Regions from separate parts of the Komagataeibacter medellinensis NBRC 3288 genome, predicted to be linked through region 1. Evidence: predicted binding sites of a transcription regulator. Region 1 holds the regulator's gene; the other holds the start of a gene.
What was found. Region 1 encodes LexA, which represses DNA repair genes until DNA is damaged. Its sites were predicted from a motif close to TGTTCTANNTANGTTC; they were not measured.
Positions count from the first base shown of each region.

Region 1 (8,409 bases):
CAGGCTGCCAGTATGGCCAGAAAGCACAGTTCTGCCAGGCAGATGACAAACCACTGCACAGTCAGGTAACCGCGCGGCATGGCGCCACGCTGCCATGCCATGCGCTGTCCGATACCCACTATCACGAAACCGGCAATCAGGATGAGCAGCCCGGCCAGTTCCCGCACTGTTGCGGCACACAGCCCGGCCCAGCCGATAATGGCGGGAACGCCCCCCAGCGCCAGCCGCATGTTGGTCAGGCGCTGTGTGCCGCCGACAGGAACGATGTCGGGCTGTTCCAGCGCCAGCCCCCAGTGCACGGCACCGAGGAAGGACAGCATGACCGCGCCATACCCCACGGCCGCCGTAAGCAGGCGTGGCGTATGGTCCGGTGTCAGGAACAGGATCGCGCAGGTACAGCCGATCAGTGGCAGCAGACTGGCTATGGCGGTAACGATGGCAAGCAGGGGCAGGCGTTTCATGGCAGGATTCTCCTGAATCTGGTCATTGTGTATAGCCTGCTCTGGCATGATGCGTTGCATCTGTTATCGTAGGGGCAGGATACGTATGCCGGTCGTATGCCGTATCCCCATAATGTCAAATCTGAGGAAACAGATATCATGAGCGCCATTATCGATATCATCGCCCGCGAAATACTCGACAGTCGCGGCAATCCCACCATCGAGGTGGATGTGGAACTGGCATCCGGCGCCAAGGGCCGTGCCGCCGTGCCCTCAGGTGCATCCACCGGCGCGCATGAGGCGGTGGAACTGCGTGATGGCGACCCGAAGCGCTTTGGCGGCAAGGGCGTGCTCAAGGCCGCAGGCCATGTGGAGCATGAAATTCTTGAAGCCCTGCAAGGCGTGGAATCAACCGATCAGGTCGCCATTGATGAGGCGATGATCGATCTTGATGGCACGCCCAACAAGTCCCGCCTGGGGGCCAACGCGATTCTGGGTGTATCGCTTGCGGTGGCCAAGGCTTCGGCAGAGGAACTGCAGGTGCCGCTGTACCGCTATGTAGGCGGTGTGTATGCGCGCACCCTGCCGGTGCCGATGATGAACATCATCAACGGTGGCCAGCATGCCGACAACCCGATCGACATTCAGGAATTCATGATCCAGCCCGTGGGCGCACCGACCGTGACCGATGCGATCCGCATGGGTTCCGAGATCTTCGCCCAGCTTAAAAAAAGCCTCTCGGGTGCTGGCTACAACACCAATGTTGGTGATGAAGGTGGGTTTGCCCCCGCACTCAAATCCGCTGACGAAGCACTGGGCTTCATGATGCGCGCGATCGAGGCGGCAGGCTACCGGCCGGGTGAGGACGTGACCTTCGCGCTCGATTGTGCCGCGACCGAGTTTTACAGGGATGGCCGTTACGTGCTTGCGGGCGAGGACAAGAGCCTTGATGCCGCTGGCATGATCGCCTACCTGGCCGACCTGTCCGCCCGTTACCCCATCATCTCCATCGAGGATGGGCTTGCGGAAGATGACTGGGAAGGCTGGGCCGAACTGACCGAAAATCTTGGTCACAAGCTGCAACTGGTGGGCGATGACCTGTTCGTGACCAACCCGGATCGCCTGCGTCGGGGCATCAAGGATGGTGTGGCCAATTCGCTGCTGGTCAAGGTCAACCAGATCGGCACGTTGAGCGAGACGCTGGAAGCCGTACAGATGGCCCAGCATGCGGGCTATACGGCAGTGATGAGCCACCGCTCGGGCGAGACTGAAGACAGCACGATTGCCGACCTGGCGGTTGCGACCAATTGCGGGCAGATCAAGACCGGTTCGCTCTCGCGTTCGGACCGGACCGCGAAATACAACCAGCTCATCCGTATCGAGAACGAACTGGCCACCGCTGCCCGCTATGCCGGGCGCACCATCCTGAAGAACGGGTGACAGGCTACACCGGACGGGGTAATCCCGTCCGGTATACCAAGGTAGGGGGAAAAGCGTAATGCAACTGGGCAAGATCATCCGGCGTGTGCTGCACGCAACCATTCCCCCTGCCCTGTTTATCGGGCTGACGGCCTATTTTGGCTGGAACGTCATGCGCGGGGAACACGGGCTGCACAGCTATGCAACGCAGCTGCACCTGCTGGCTGAAGCCCGTTCCGCCCAAAAGGATGCCACAGCCGAGCAGGAAGTCTGGCTACGCCGCGTACGCGGCCTGAAAGAGGGCGCGCTGGATACCGACCTGCTGGATGAGCGTGCCCGTTCCATGCAGAACCTTGCCCGCCAGGACGAAATTGTCGTGCCTTATGGTGATCATGACCATCTGTACTGACCGCGCTGGCCGGAACGATGATACAAAAAAACCCCGGTCGTTTCCGCCGGGGTTTTTTGTATCCGCCAGGGCGGAAGGTTATTTGATCTTCGCTTCGCGGAAGGCCACGTGCTTGCGTGCCACGGGGTCATATTTCCGCAGTTCCATCTTGCCGGTCTGGGCGCGGGCGTTCTTCTTGGTCACATAGAAGTAGCCGGTGTCCGCCGTGGAAACGAGTTTGATCTGAATGGTGTTGCTCTTGGCCATGATATCCTCAGCACTGCTCCGCCGCTGCTGGAACACTTAGGTGCAGCAGTGGTTCAAGTGGGCGGAAAATGCGCATACACAAGGCGGAGGTCAAGCACCCCGACCGATATTTCTGCTTAAATTTACCCATAACGGGCAAAAAAAGGAGTGTTCCGCATAATGTTGAGTGTTTCGGAAGCGCGTAGACGGATTCTGGCAGGGGTTTTACCCTTACCTGCCGAGGTTGTGGCTCTGAGCGAAGCCTGCGGGCGTGTCAGTGCGGCACCCGTGGTCGCCCTTGTATCCAACCCGCCTGCCGATGTCTCTTCCATGGATGGTTATGCCGTGCGCGCGGCCGACCTGTCGGCGGGGGGCGTGTCCCTCACCTGCATCGGCCATGCACCGGCGGGCCATCCTTTTGCGGGTGCGGTGGGAGCTGGGGAATGTGTGCGCATCTTTACCGGCAGCCTCATGCCAGCTGGCACCGATGCGGTCCTGATACAGGAAAACGCGCAGGCCGATGGCACTCATGTCGCGACTACCCATACCCTGTCCCCCGGTACCTATGTGCGCCACCGGGGACAGGATTTTTCGGCAGGGGAAGTCGTTATCCCGGCGGGGCGCAGGCTTGCGGCGCAGGATGTGGGCGTAGCTGCCGCCGCCAACCATGCGTGGCTTACAGTCACGCGCCGCCCGCGTGTGGCCATTGCCGCCACGGGTGATGAACTGCTGCTTCCTGGTAGCCCGGTCGGGACCGGGCAGATTGCCAATTCCAATACGCCCATGCTGGCGGCCCTGCTGCGTGCGGCAGGGGCAGAACCGGTCATGCTGCCAGCCCTGCGTGATGACATGGCCGACCTTGCGGCGCTGGAACGCATGGTCGATGGTGTGGACATGCTGGTCACCGCGGGCGGGGCAAGCGTGGGTAGCCATGACCTGGTGCGGCGATGCCTGGAACAGGTCGGCATGACGACCGATTTCTGGAAGATCGCAATGCGGCCGGGCAAGCCGCTCATGTACGGCCATCTGGGGCGCCTGCCCTTTATCGGCCTGCCGGGCAACCCGGTGGCGGCCTTCGTGTGTTCCATTGTGTTCGTGTTGCCCGCCCTGCGGCGCATGGCGGGCATGGCGCAGCCGGTCAAACCGCCGGTACGGGCGGTTCTGGGGGCGGATGTGCCGGCCAATGACCAGCGCATGGACCACCTGCGCGCGACCCTTACCCACAATGAACAGGGTCAGCTTGTGGCCACCCCTTTTTCCATGCAGGACTCGGCCATGCTACATATTCTGGCACAGAGCCAGGCGCTGGTACTGCGCGCGCCCCATGCCCCTGCGGCGCAACGGGGGGATGTGTGCGAGATCATCCGTATCGACCCTGCAATGGCCTGACGCAGGCGTTGAAGCCGGTTGACGGAACGGATGGAACCAATATAGAACACAAAAACAGGTTTTTGGTTTGTTCCGCCGCACTTCCGCGTCGGTACCAGCGCCCCCGGCAAAAGGACATGTGGTATGCTTACGAAAAAACAGCATGAGCTTTTGCTATTCATAGATGGTCATCTGCGCAGGACCGGGTTTTCTCCTTCTTTCGATGAAATGAAGGATGCGCTTGGCCTGCGTTCCAAATCCGGTATCCACCGCCTGATTTCCGCGTTGGAGGAGCGGGGATTCCTGCACCGCAGGCACCACCGTGCCCGTGCGCTGGAAATCCTGCGCCTGCCGGATATCGAGACGATGCCATCCCCTGTGGAACAGCCTGATCCCGCGCCCGGCATGATGCCCGTCGCTGCATTCCAGGTTCCGGTCGTGGAAGTGCCTTTTGTGGGCCGCGTGGCGGCGGGTAACCCGATCGAGGCGATCTCCACTGACACCACCCGCATTGCCGTCCCGGCGGACATGCTGGGCAAGGCCAGCCACTATGCGCTGGAGGTAACGGGGGATTCGATGCAGGATGCCGGCATTCTGGACGGGGACATGGTGATCATTCGCGAGGGCGCACATGCCAGCGATGGCCAGATTGTCGTGGCCCTGATTGATGGCGATGAAGTGACCCTTAAGCGCATCCGCCACGAAGGGGGCGAGATCGCGCTTATTCCGGCCAATATCCGTTACGAAACCCGCCTGCTGCCTGCTGCGCGTGTTAGTGTTCAGGGCACGCTGGCGGGACTGATCCGCCGTTACTGAACGCTCCCATCCATAACCTGCGCCCATGTTGGCAGGCGGCTGGCCAGTTGGGCCACCGCCTGTGGCCCCATGGGGGAAAGGCGCGGAAACTCAGCCAGTATCCGCACCTGTCCGTGCCGTTCTATGGCGCTGCGGGCAAGCGGTTCGGGCTGGCCGTTCAGGATAATCCCTGCCACGTGCAGCCCGCGCGCGCGTAGGGCGGCCAGGCTGAGCAGCGTGTGGTTGATCGTGCCAAGCGCGCTGCGTGCGACCAGAACCACCGGCAGCCCAAGCCTGACCATGAGGTCGATCATCAGATAATTTTCGGCAATGGGCACGAACACGCCCCCTGCCCCTTCTACCACCAGTGGGCCGCGTGCGGCGGTATGGGGTGGCAGGGCAATGGCAGCGGGGTCGATGTGGGTGTGGGCATGGGCGGCCGCGTCCTCGGGCGAGAGGGAGGCGCCGAAGCTTGCGGCAGGGGGATAGAGCCGTGAAGCATCCAGCTCCGCAAGCTGCCGCACGCTCGTGCTGTCCGCCGGTGCATCATCCGTGCCACTTTGCAGCGGCTTCCAGTAAGCTGCGTTCCATGCCTGCACCAGGGCTGCGGACGCCACGGTCTTGCCCACATCCGTATCGGTGCCGGTCACAAACACGCCGGGCCATGCAGCACGGTTAAACTGCCCGTAAGCTACATGGTAGGAGACGACGAAGGGATGATGGGCCTGCGCCGCCGCCAGCACGCGGCGCATCTGGCCTGCCGTGGCGGGTGGGTGCGTGGTATGGGTGGCGCCTATAGCCCTGAGTTCACGCACAAAAGCCAGCGGGGTGGCGGGCGTATCAATAATTTCTGCAACCTGCCATAGTCCTGCGCCCATTGTGGGCCATTCGCCCTGTAGCGTATCGGGTGTGGGATAATGCGGCATGGGGCAGGCCACGCCTGCATGCGCGTAGGCTGCCCGCCATCGGGCAAAGCTTCCGGCCGCCAGCGTGGCCAGAGCCATCTGTCCCCCCGGTAACAACAGGGTAGCAAGGGACAGTAGGGCAGCCCTACGGTTGTGGAACCACTGCATGGCCAGACTGGAGCAGATCAGGTCGAAGGGGCCGGGCAGGTCGGGGGTTTCACCATCCATGACATGCAGGCTCAGGCGTTTGTCACCAGGCATCTGTGCGGCCAGTCGTTCCAGCATGCGTGGGGCGATGTCGGTTGCGGTAATATGGGCATGGGGAAAGAGCCTGCGGAGTTCACGGGTCAGCAGGCCAGTGCCGCAGCCGATTTCCAGAATGCGGACGGGTGCCTCCCGGCCATGCTGGCAACTGATGCGGCGTGCCAGTTCCATTGCGGCAATGCGCTGGATGCGGGCTGCCTGTTCATAGCCATCGGCTGCGTCAAAGCGGGCGGCAATGCGCGCGGTAGGGGTCATGGCGGGGTTATCCGTCGGGTCAGGTCGGCAATCGCATGGGCGCATTGCACCGCATGGGTCAGGGGCAGCAGATGGCGGCCATCGAGCCATCGGGTGGCAATCGGTCCATCGGGGGGGAAGCAGGCCCGTGTCAGGTCCGGGGGGGCTATGGTATCGTGCATACCCGCCATGACCTGTACGGGGCATGTGGCGTGGCGCAGGTCGGGCCTGCAATCCATATCTATCAGGATGCCCAGCCCCTGCTCCAGCCGGTCGCACGCAATATGGGACGGCACGGGTGCGTCGATGCCCGCGCGCATGCGGAAGGTGCGTAGCATGCCCGCCGGTGCGTGCTGAAGTCCCGTCCGCATGCGCCCGATCACGCGCGGGGGAATGCCATGGGCAAAGTCCGGTGCAGCACTGAATCGGCTGAAGCCGTTGATCAGCAGCAGGCCCTGGCACAAGGGACCATGGTGGCGCAGCAGCCACAGCGCACCGAGTGAGTGCCCCACCCCGATATAGGGCTGCGTAGGTAGAGCCATGGCCGGGTGTGACGAGAAAAAACCGAAATCGAGGCATTGCGTCCGGGCAGTCCCAAGCGCGGTGCGGGTCTGGTCCCATACTGTCGGGTCAAACGCCCAGCCATGCACGAAAACGATGGGAAGTGCCGCTGTCATTCAGGTGCCTTCAATCTCACGCAGGGCAGCGGGGATGGCCGTAGCCAACTGGTCGATCATGTCGTCTGTATGGGCCGCGCTGAGCGCAAGTCGGATACGGCTGCCACCGGGCGGTACGGTGGGTGGCCTGATGGCGGTGGCCAGGATGCCACGGGCTTCAAGTGCCGTGGCAAATGCCAGTGCCCGCGCGGCCTCGCCCAGCATGATTGGTATGATCTGGGTGGTGGAAGGTTCGGGGGAAAGGCCACAGTTACGGATCACGCCGCGGATACGTGCCGCATTACGTGCAAGCTGCCCGCGTTCGGCATCCAGCGTGGGCAGCAGTTCAAGGGCGGCGTCCATCGCTCCCAGTACCGCAGGCGGCGGCGCTGTGGTGAACACAAACCCCGAGCAGGCATTGAGCAGCCAGTCGCACATGGCCTGCGTGCCGGTGACAAACGCCCCGAACCCGCCCAGCGCCTTGCTGAACGTGCCCATCACCAGATCGATGTCATGCCCCGCGCACAGCCCGCGCCCCTGCGGGCCAAGCACGCCTGTGGCATGGGCTTCATCCACATAGGTAAATGCGCCATAGGCGCGGCCAATGGCGCTCAGGCGCGCCATGTCGGTCTGGTCACCATCCATGCTGAACACGCTTTCGGTCACGATCACCCGCATGCCGGGCCTGTCCGCATGGTGTGCAAGCAGGTGTTCCAGATGGTTGAGGTCGTTATGGTGAAAGCGGATCTGGCGCATGCCTGCCGCCATGCAGCCCTGATGCAGGCTGGCATGGTTCAGCCGGTCGGCAAAGACCAGAGGTGGCGCGCCCTGCTCCGCCGCCAGCCGCAGTACGGCTGCCAGCACCGAGGCATTGGCCTGCCACCCGCTGGCCAACAGTAACGCCGCCTGCGCGCCCTTGAAGGCTGCAAGCCGAGCCTCGACCGCCATATGCCGTGCAGTTGTGCCGGTTACAAGCCGCGATGCCCCGGCCCCGGTGCCGTCTTCGGACAGCCACTGCGCTGCCCGTGCGCGCAGGGCGGGATGATGGGACAGGCCAAGATAGTCGTTGGCGGAGAAATTGATCAGCCTGCGCCCATCACGCAGGACGGTGGCCGCCCCCACCGGGCGCACGGGGCGCAGCACGCGTCGGGTGTGCCGGGCCGCCATGCGGTCAAGTGCTGTCTGGAAAATTGGATCAAAACCGGCCATGAAGCGCATTCTCCTGCCGGAGCAGGCTGCTCCGGTCAATCCCGCCAACGCAATATCATATGGAGACAGTCCATGCGTGGACCACAATGGCTGGAACGGGGCATGCACCATGTCTGGCTGCCCTACGCCCAGATGCAGACGGCCCCGTCCCCCCTGCCCGTCGTTGCCACACAGGGCCGCACCATAACGCTGGCGGATGGCTCGGAACTGCTGGATGGCATCGCCTCGTGGTGGACCGCCTGCCACGGCTACAATCATCCCCATATCCGCCAGGCGGTGCAGGCGCAGTTGGCATGCATGCCGCATGTCATGTTTGGCGGGCTGGTCAATGAACCTGCCCTGACACTGGCCACACGGCTGGCGGCCCTGCTGCCGGGTGATCTGGAGCGAGTGTTCTTTACCGATTCCGGGTCCGTCGCCGTTGAGGTGGCGATGAAAATGGCAATCCAGTACTGGCTTAACCGTGGGGAGCGGGGACGCACCCG
Region 1 covers NC_016027.1:677,068-685,476, reverse strand. The annotation lists gene GLX_RS03110 (DUF3429 domain-containing protein) at 1-461, opposite strand, end outside; gene eno (phosphopyruvate hydratase) at 600-1,880, shown strand; gene GLX_RS03100 (FtsB family cell division protein) at 1,939-2,268, shown strand; gene rpmG (50S ribosomal protein L33) at 2,347-2,514, opposite strand; gene GLX_RS03090 (molybdopterin molybdotransferase MoeA) at 2,674-3,882, shown strand; gene lexA (transcriptional repressor LexA) at 4,006-4,677, shown strand; gene bioD (dethiobiotin synthase) at 4,671-6,080, opposite strand; gene GLX_RS03075 (alpha/beta fold hydrolase) at 6,077-6,736, opposite strand; gene GLX_RS03070 (aminotransferase class I/II-fold pyridoxal phosphate-dependent enzyme) at 6,737-7,933, opposite strand; gene GLX_RS03065 (adenosylmethionine--8-amino-7-oxononanoate transaminase) at 7,997-8,409, shown strand, end outside.

Region 2 (8,409 bases), 1.3 Mb from region 1:
AGGACGCCATGGACATGACCCATGCCCCGGCCCCCAGCAGGCTGGGCAGGCCATGGGCCAGCAGCGCCAGTTGCATGGGCACGATCCACACCAGCACCATGCCGATTATGGTGCCCACCAGCAGAAGAGGGGAATAGCCAAGCTGCACGTAGGCCGTTCGCGCGACCATGCGCCAGATATCGGCCGGATGCGGATAGGGGCGGATGGAACGGGCCAGGCAGCTGTGCCCCAGATAGATGCGGCCACCACTGTGCTTGACGTGGGCGGCCAGCGTGCAGTCATCAATCAGCGCGCCGCGCAGGCTCTCGATCCCGCCAATGCGGGCCAGCGCGCTCCAGCGCACCAGCACCGTGCCCCCTGCCGCCCCCGCCACCCGACTGCGCGGGCTGTTCACGCTGGCAAAAGGATAGAGCAGGGCAAAAAAGAACACGAAGGCTGGCACCAACATGCGCTCGGCCGGGCTTGCGCAGTTCAGTTCCACCATCTCCGATACCTGATCAAGATGGTCCGCCTGTGCCCTGGCCACCAGGGTGGAGACATGGCGCGGATCGTGTGTGATGTCGGCATCGGTCAGCAGCACGAAGCCATTGGAATCCGGCACCAGTTCACGCGCGCGCGCCACGCCCTGCGCCACCGCCCACAGCTTGCCGCTCCAGCCCGCGGGCCGCGCCCGGCCGGTCACCACCGTCAGCCGCCCATGCGGGTCGGGCACCTTGCGGGCCAGCCTGCCGGTCCCATCGGTGCTGTTGTCATCCACCAGTATGACATGCAGCGCGCCGGGATAGTCCTGCGCCAGCAGGGAACTGATGCAGGCCGCGACCGATGCCGCCTCATCACGCGCGGGCACCACTACGCACACTTCGGGGCAACTGGCCTGTGCAAGCTGCCTGCCGCGCACCGGCACCAGTACCGGGCCTGCCTGCCAGAAGCGGCCATGGCAGAAAATCAGTCCGAACCAGATGACCAGTATCAGGATGGAAAGCGCAAGCAGTAACATGACAGGGGCCTCAGTCCAGCATGCCGTGCTGGCGGAACCAGTCTATGGCGTCCTTCACCGCCTCACGCGCGGGGCGGGGGGCGTAGCCGAGTTCACGGATGGCCTTGTCCGACGAGAAGAACATCTTCTTGTGCGACATGGCCAGCATCTCACGCGTGACCCTGGGCGCAATACCGAACGCACGCGACAGCCACTCACTCGCCATCGCCACGGGCCAGATCACGGCCTGCGGCAGGCTGACGCGCGGCGGAGCCACACCGGCAAGTTCGGCGGTCATGGCAAACAGGTCGCGCAGCAGGTAATTCTGGCCACCCAGGATGTATTTCTCGCCGATGCGCCCGCGCTCCAGCGCCAGGGCGTGCCCTTCGGCCACGTCATCCACGTGCACGATGTTCACGCCGGTATCGACATAGGCCGGCATGCGCCCTGCCGCGCAGTCCAGGATCATCTGCCCGGTGGGTGTGGGCTTGATATCACGGGGGCCTACGGGGGTGGAGGGGTTCACGATTACGGCAGGCAGCGCGCGTTCATGCACCAGCCGCAACACTTCCTGCTCTGCACGGTATTTGGAGCGCTTGTAGATGCCGATCACGCCATGCTCGTGCACCGGCGTCTCCTCATCGGAGACCGTGCCATCACCGATCAGCCCCAGCGCCGCGACGGAGGAACAGTAAACAATCCGCTGCACACCCGCCTTCTGTGCGGCCAGCATCAGCGCACGCGTACTTTCCACGTTAGCCACCATCATCGGTACCGGGTCGGGCACCCACAGCCGGTAATCCGCCGCCACATGAAAGACATAGCGGCAGTCCTTTACCGCCGCATCGAAACTGCCGGGGGTGGACAGGTCCCCTTCCACCAGTTCGGCGGGCAGGTCGCGCAGGTTGGTCAGATCGCTCCCCTTGCGCACCATGAGCCGGAGCAAATGCCCACGCTCGATCAGGTTACGGGCAACGGCGGAGCCGACAAAACCGGTCGCACCGGTTACAAGGGTTGGGGCAGTCATGGTCTGAACGATCACTCCGTCGGGGACAGAATTCACGATTGCGATACGGACTCGCAACCAGCGGGCGTTCCATTTATCCCGACACCTCCCGGTGGCGCCAGACCTTCCTGTAGTGTAAGTGAGGCACGACTGGCCACCGCGGCATGAATTTTACCCGGTGTTCCCCCGCCAACAGACCAAGACGGATCTTTTTTGAGAAAGCTCACCATCCTGCTGGCCATTCTTGGCCTGGCCCTGCTTACCGGCTGCACCGCGTGGTTCGGGGCGGGGTCGGTCATGCAGGCCATCGTCTCCATCGGATTCACCGGATTCATGGCGACCGTCGTGGCGCAGCTTGCAGTTGATGCAATACTGGGTCTTGCGTGGCACGCGGCTTGCCGGGATATTCCGCTGGTGCAGCTGACCGTCTCGCGCATGATCCGCGACGCTGCGGCGTCGTGCCTGCCGTTCTCGCAATTGGGCGGGATGGTGCTTGGCATCCGCGCCACATGTTCGAGCGACCTGTTTGCAGGAGCGAAGGGCCGGCATGTTGACGGGAGCGAGGCCGCCTGCGCCAACCTGGTGGACATCACCACCGAGGTGATGGGCCAGATCCTGTTCATCCTGACCGCCGTGCTGTGCCTGGTCGCCCACCAGCAGTCCAGCCCGTTCGCCCGTCCCGTCATTATCGGGCTGGTGCTGCTCAGCCTGGGAATCGGCGGGTTCATCTATACCCAGCGCCGTGGCGGCGACCTGCTCAAACGCGTGGGCCGCAAACTGGGCCACAACATGGCCGCCCAATGGCAGGACGCCATGCTCAGCAGCGCCGACAGCATACAGGAACGCTTCGACGCCATATGGTCACACCCCGGCCGCATCATTCAGGGCGCGCTCCTGCATTATGTGGGCTGGCTGGGCAGTGCCGCCACCATCTGGATTGCCTATTATTTCCTGGGTGCGCATCTGGGCTTCAGCGGCGCCGTGGCGATCGAGGGCGTGGCCTGCGGCATCATGTCCGTCTCGTTCCTGGTGCCTGCGGGCCTGGGTGTGCAGGAAGCGGCCTATATCGCGCTGGGTTCGGCCTTTGGCATTGCGCCATCTGTCTCGCTGGGACTGTCGCTGCTACGGCGCGGGCGGGAACTGGTCATTGGCATTCCCATGCTGCTGCTGTGGCAGGGCATGGAAATGCGTGCCCTACGCCGCAAGGAAGGCAATATCCCGCCAGCGGAGGGGAATGGCGCACCTGCCGCCTCCCCCGTCGTGCTGCAAAAGCCCCACGACCCCACGCGCAAGTAACATTCCCCTCCCGTGAACCCAAAAAGCCGGACAGACCACCGCGCCATGACGGACCAGTCTTACCCCCTGTTTGATACACTGGCCGTTATCGGCCCTGGCCTGATCGGCTCATCCATCCTGCGGCGCGCGATGGAAGACCGGCGCATCGCACGCAGGCTGGTGGCGTGCGACATCAACCCTGAAGTGCGCGCCCGCGTGGCCGAACTGGGCATTGCCGACGCAGTGGAGGCCGACCCCGCCACGGCTGCGCGTGATGCGGACTGCGTGATCATATGCGTGCCGGTGGGTGCGATTGCCATGGTCGCGGCACAGGTCATGCCGACCATGAAACCCGGCGCCATCCTGAGCGAGGTGGGATCGGTCAAGATCACGGTCATGGAAGCGATGCAGCCGCTGCTGGCGCAGTATCCCGATATTGCCTTCATCCCCGCACACCCCATGGCGGGCACGGAATTCTCCGGCCCCGATGCCGGTTTCGCCACCCTGTTCGAGGACAGGTGGTGCCTGCTGACCCCACCGGCCAGTACCCCGGCCCCCGCCATCGCCCGCATCACCACCCTGTGGGAGATGATGGGTGCCCGCGTGCGCGACATGACGGTGGAACACCATGACCGGGTATGCGCAATCGTAAGCCACCTGCCGCATCTGCTGGCTTTCACCATATGCGGGACGGCGGATGACCTGGCGGATGAAACCCGATCGGAAGTGCTGGACTTCGCGGCATCGGGCTTTCGGGACTTCACGCGCATCGCAGCGTCGGACCCCACCATGTGGCGCGACATCTTTCTCAACAACCGCGAGGCGCTGCTGGACATGCTCGACCGCTTCATTGCAGATGCGCAGGCCATGGGGGACGCCATCCGCACCGGTAATGAGGATGTGATCGTAAGCCGCATCCAGCGCGGCCGCGCCATCCGGCGCAGCCTGATCGAGAATCGTCAGGCCTGAAAACGAAAAGAAGTTTTTGGTGCAGCTTTTTGAGGCCTGTTTGGAATCGGGTTTTCTAAAGGGCCGCAATGCGTTTCAAAGTTGAGATGGATCGCTTCATCCTGACCGATGCCCAATGGGCGAAAATGGAACCGCTATGCCTTGGCAAGAAGACGGATCGGGGATGCAGCGGGAAGGATAATCGCCTCTTTATCGAAGCGGTCTTATGGATAGCGCGGACCGGTGGATTTCGAGGGAATTCTTGCTGACAAGGCGTTTGACGTCCACTGGATCGTGGACGCCCTACACGCGCAAGGCACCTGCGTGGTTATTCCCCAGCGCAAAAACCGCATCGACAGGCGCCCCTTCGATGGCGCCCTGTTCAAAGCACGCCATCTCATCAAGAACGTCTTCTGCAAGCTCAAGGAGTTCAGCCGCATCGCCATGCGAAGCGAGAAGACTGACAGATCATGCGCAGCCATGATCTCTCTCGTTAGCGCAGTCATCAATTCAAGATAATTCCCAACAGGCCCGGATAAATATTAAAGTAAACAGTTTCTGGGTGCCCCCTTTTTTCAAAAAGCGGCGTTCTTTCAAAGCTTTTTGAAAAAATCTTCACCAAAAACTTTTCTCCGTTTGGCTAAGCGGCCGGTTGTTCCATATATGTGATATACACGATCTGTTCTTGTCCAAGGAGCCATCATGGCGCGTCGGCCCGCTAACCGTTTTGTCTGTCAGTCCTGCGGGGCGGTGTTTTCCAAGTGGTCGGGCCGGTGCGATGCCTGTGGTGCGTGGAACAGTATTGTCGAGGAAACGGTCGAACCCACCGCAACCGGCGGTACCAATGCCCGCAGGCGCACCGGCGCGCGGATCAATCTTGTGGGCCTTGGCGGGGATACGCCGCCGCCACCACGCATTGAAACCTGTATCGGTGAACTTGATCGCGTACTGGGCGGTGGGCTTGTGCCAGCATCGGTCGTGCTGGTGGGGGGGGATCCTGGTATCGGCAAGTCCACGTTGCTACTGCAGGGTGCGTGTGCGCTGGCGCGTGCCGGGCGCAAGGTCATGTACATTTCGGGCGAGGAAGCGGTGGACCAGATCCGCCTGCGTGCCCGCAGGCTGGGGCTGGAAGCGCCCACGCTGGAACTCGCCGCCGCTATCAACGTGGCCGATATTGCCGCAACACTGGATGCGGAAAAGGATCTGGCGCTGGTCGTGATCGACTCGATCCAGACCATGTGGATGGAAACGGTGGAAAGCGCACCCGGCACCGTAAGCCAGGTCCGCGCCTGTGCGTTTGAACTGATCCGCCTGGCCAAGCAGCGCGGCTTCAGCCTGATCCTTGTGGGCCACGTGACCAAGGAAGGCGCACTGGCAGGCCCGCGCGTGCTGGAACACATGGTTGATGCGGTCATGTATTTTGAAGGCGATCGCGGGCACCAGTTCCGTATCCTGCGCGCGGCCAAGAACCGCTTTGGCGCAACTGACGAAATCGGCGTGTTCGCCATGACCGATCAGGGGTTGGAGGAAGTGCCCAATCCTTCCGCCCTGTTCCTGGCCGAACGGCGCGGGCATATCGCGGGCTCTGCCGTGTTCGCGGGCATGGAGGGTACGCGCCCCGTGCTGCTGGAAGTGCAGGCCCTGCTTTCCCCCAAGGCAGGGGATGGCGGGGCGCGGCGTGCGGTCGTGGGGTGGGATACCGGGCGGCTGAACATGCTGCTGGCCGTGCTGGAAGCCCGCTGTGGCATCAAGCTCAACGCCATGGATGTCCATCTCAATATCGCAGGCGGCCTGCGCGTTGGGGAGCCTGCGGCCGACATGGCCGTGGCCGCGGCCCTTGTGTCCGCCGCAACCGGTCAGCCCACCAGTGCCGGTTCGGTCTATTTTGGCGAGGTTGGCCTGTCAGGCGAGATCCGTCAGGTCTCGCAACCTGATACACGGCTTAAGGAAGCCCACAAGCTGGGCTTCGAGCACGCTTTCCTGCCGCGTCGTATCGCACGCGGTAACCGTAAGCCCACGGCCCCGGACGGTCTGGGCATACAGGAAATCGGCCATCTGGGAGATCTTGTCAGCCTGTTCACGGCCGGAATGGAGGAGGCCGAGGCGTGAGCGCGCCCGAACGCTTCATGCTGCGTGAACCCGTAATGCTGGAGCGCGACATAAAGAAAAGTATATTTCTGGCACAGGCAGCCCCCGTTTCCACCCCGACGGAAGCCATGGAATTCATAGCCTCCGTCAGCGATCCCGACGCCACCCATAACTGCTGGGCCTACCTGATCGGCCAGACCTATCGCAGTGATGATGCGGGGGAACCCGGCGGCACGGCGGGCCGCCCCATCCTGCAGGTGATCGAGGGGCAGGGTTTCGACCGCACCGTAGTCGTGGTTACGCGGTGGTTTGGCGGCACCAAGCTGGGGGTGGGCGGTCTGGTGCGTGCCTATGGCGGCACGGCGGCGGAATGCCTGCGTACTGCCCCCCGCGTCCCGATCGTGGACATGGTGGATCTGACCTTTACCTGCGGTTTTTCCGAACATGCCCTGCTGCGTGCGCGGCTGGAAAGCATGGACTGCCAGATCGTGGGCGAGGATTTTGGTGCGGCAGGTGTCGGCATGCATGTTGCTCTGCCCACGATACGAGAGGCGGAGGTCCGCACCCGCATTACCGACATCACCCGTGGGCAGGCGGTAATCCGCGTGGTGGAAGAAGATGTAGGTCAGGGTGTTGGAGACTAACGGCATTGTCGCTATGTCAGACAGCGTTTCACGTTCAGCATACGGAAAAAAGACAAGCCATGACCGATACCCCGCCGGACCGTCTGTCCGTCAATCCCGCCAGCGCCTTTTATAACGAGTCCCTGCTTGATCGCGGCATTGGCGTGCGCTTCAAGGGCGTTGAGAAAACCAATGTCGAGGAATACTGCATCAGCGAAGGCTGGGTGCGCCTGGCGGTGGGGCGTGCCACGGACCGCTTTGGCAACCCGATGACCATGAAGGTCACAGGTCCGGTCGAGGTCTGGTTCAAGACCAGCGCAGAAAGCGAATAAAAGGATAAAAGTTTTTGGTGAAGCTTTTTTCAAAAAGCTTTGAAAGAATACCGCCTTTTTGAAAAATGGCGGCACCCAAAAATTTTTCCATGAAAAAAGGCCGCCCCCATCGGGATGCGGCCTTTTTTGTCTTCCCTGTTAGGGGGCGTCATTCCTTGTCGATCGCGCGCTTGGGCAGCAGGGCGGGCACAAAGACCAGCGTCGCCACCAGCGTGCAGGCCAGCGAGAGCAGTAGCAGGCGGCCCATACTGGCTGTGCCCGGATGGTGCGATGCCGCCAGCGAGCCGAACGCCGTGCCCGTGGTCAGCGCCGAGAACAGCACCGCGCGCGCCGTCGGGCTGGACAGCGGCGAGGTGATGCCCGCCCGCCAGTTCATGACGAAGTAGATGTTGAACGACACACCCACCCCCAGCAGCAGGGGGAGTGCGATGATGTTGGCGAAGTTCAGCTGCTCGGGCACCACGATGATCAGGATGACCGTCATCAGTGCCGAGAGCAGCAGGGGGGCAAGCACCAGCGCCGTATCAAGCAGCCTGCGCAGGGCGACGGCCAGAATGATGGCGATCATGACAATGGCCGCCGCCGCCGCCGTGACAAAGGCGTGCACCATTGTTGCGGCACTCTGCACGATGTCGATGGCGGAACCCGCGGCCATCGGGGCAATCTTCTGGATCTCGCTGACATAGATATGCAGCGCGTGGTTGCCCTTCATCTCTTTTGTCGGGTGCACCTCGACCAGCGCGCGACCGTCAGGCAGCAGGTAGTCCCGTGCCAGTTGCTGCGGCACGTCGGTAATGCTGACCGGCTTGACCTGCAACATGTCGCGCAGCATGTCGAGCTGCATGGGCAGGAAGCGCACCAGTGCTTCATTGGTGGCCAGGATACGCTTGTCATCCGTCTGGGACAGATGGGCAAGGGCGGACTGGATACGCCGCAGCGGGTCGCCTGCGGGCAGCTTGTCCAGTACGCCGCCCAGTGCAGCCGCGGTCTTGGCGGCGGCGGCCTTCAGTTCGGCCGCATCCGGTGCCGGTTTGGGGTTAGGTACGATCAGGGTGGGCAGCATAATGCTGGCGGCATCCTGTATCAGCGGCAGCTTGGTCTTCTGGTCGGCCGGCACGAGGGAGCCGAGCCACAGCGCGTCATGCACCATCGGCAGGGCGG
Region 2 covers NC_016027.1:1,949,611-1,958,019, forward strand. The annotation lists gene GLX_RS09100 (glycosyltransferase) at 1-997, opposite strand, end outside; gene hpnA (hopanoid-associated sugar epimerase) at 1,008-2,003, opposite strand; gene GLX_RS09110 (lysylphosphatidylglycerol synthase domain-containing protein) at 2,196-3,278, shown strand; gene GLX_RS09115 (prephenate dehydrogenase/arogenate dehydrogenase family protein) at 3,324-4,226, shown strand; gene GLX_RS19350 (hypothetical protein) at 4,352-4,474, shown strand; gene GLX_RS09120 (transposase) at 4,449-4,724, shown strand; gene radA (DNA repair protein RadA) at 4,908-6,314, shown strand; gene GLX_RS09130 (IMPACT family protein) at 6,311-6,937, shown strand; gene GLX_RS09135 (DUF3297 family protein) at 6,997-7,248, shown strand; gene GLX_RS09140 (MMPL family transporter) at 7,397-8,409, opposite strand, start outside.
Region 2: radA (DNA repair protein RadA) is a predicted target of LexA. The motif match lies at 4,859-4,874, and genes of this name have one in related genera.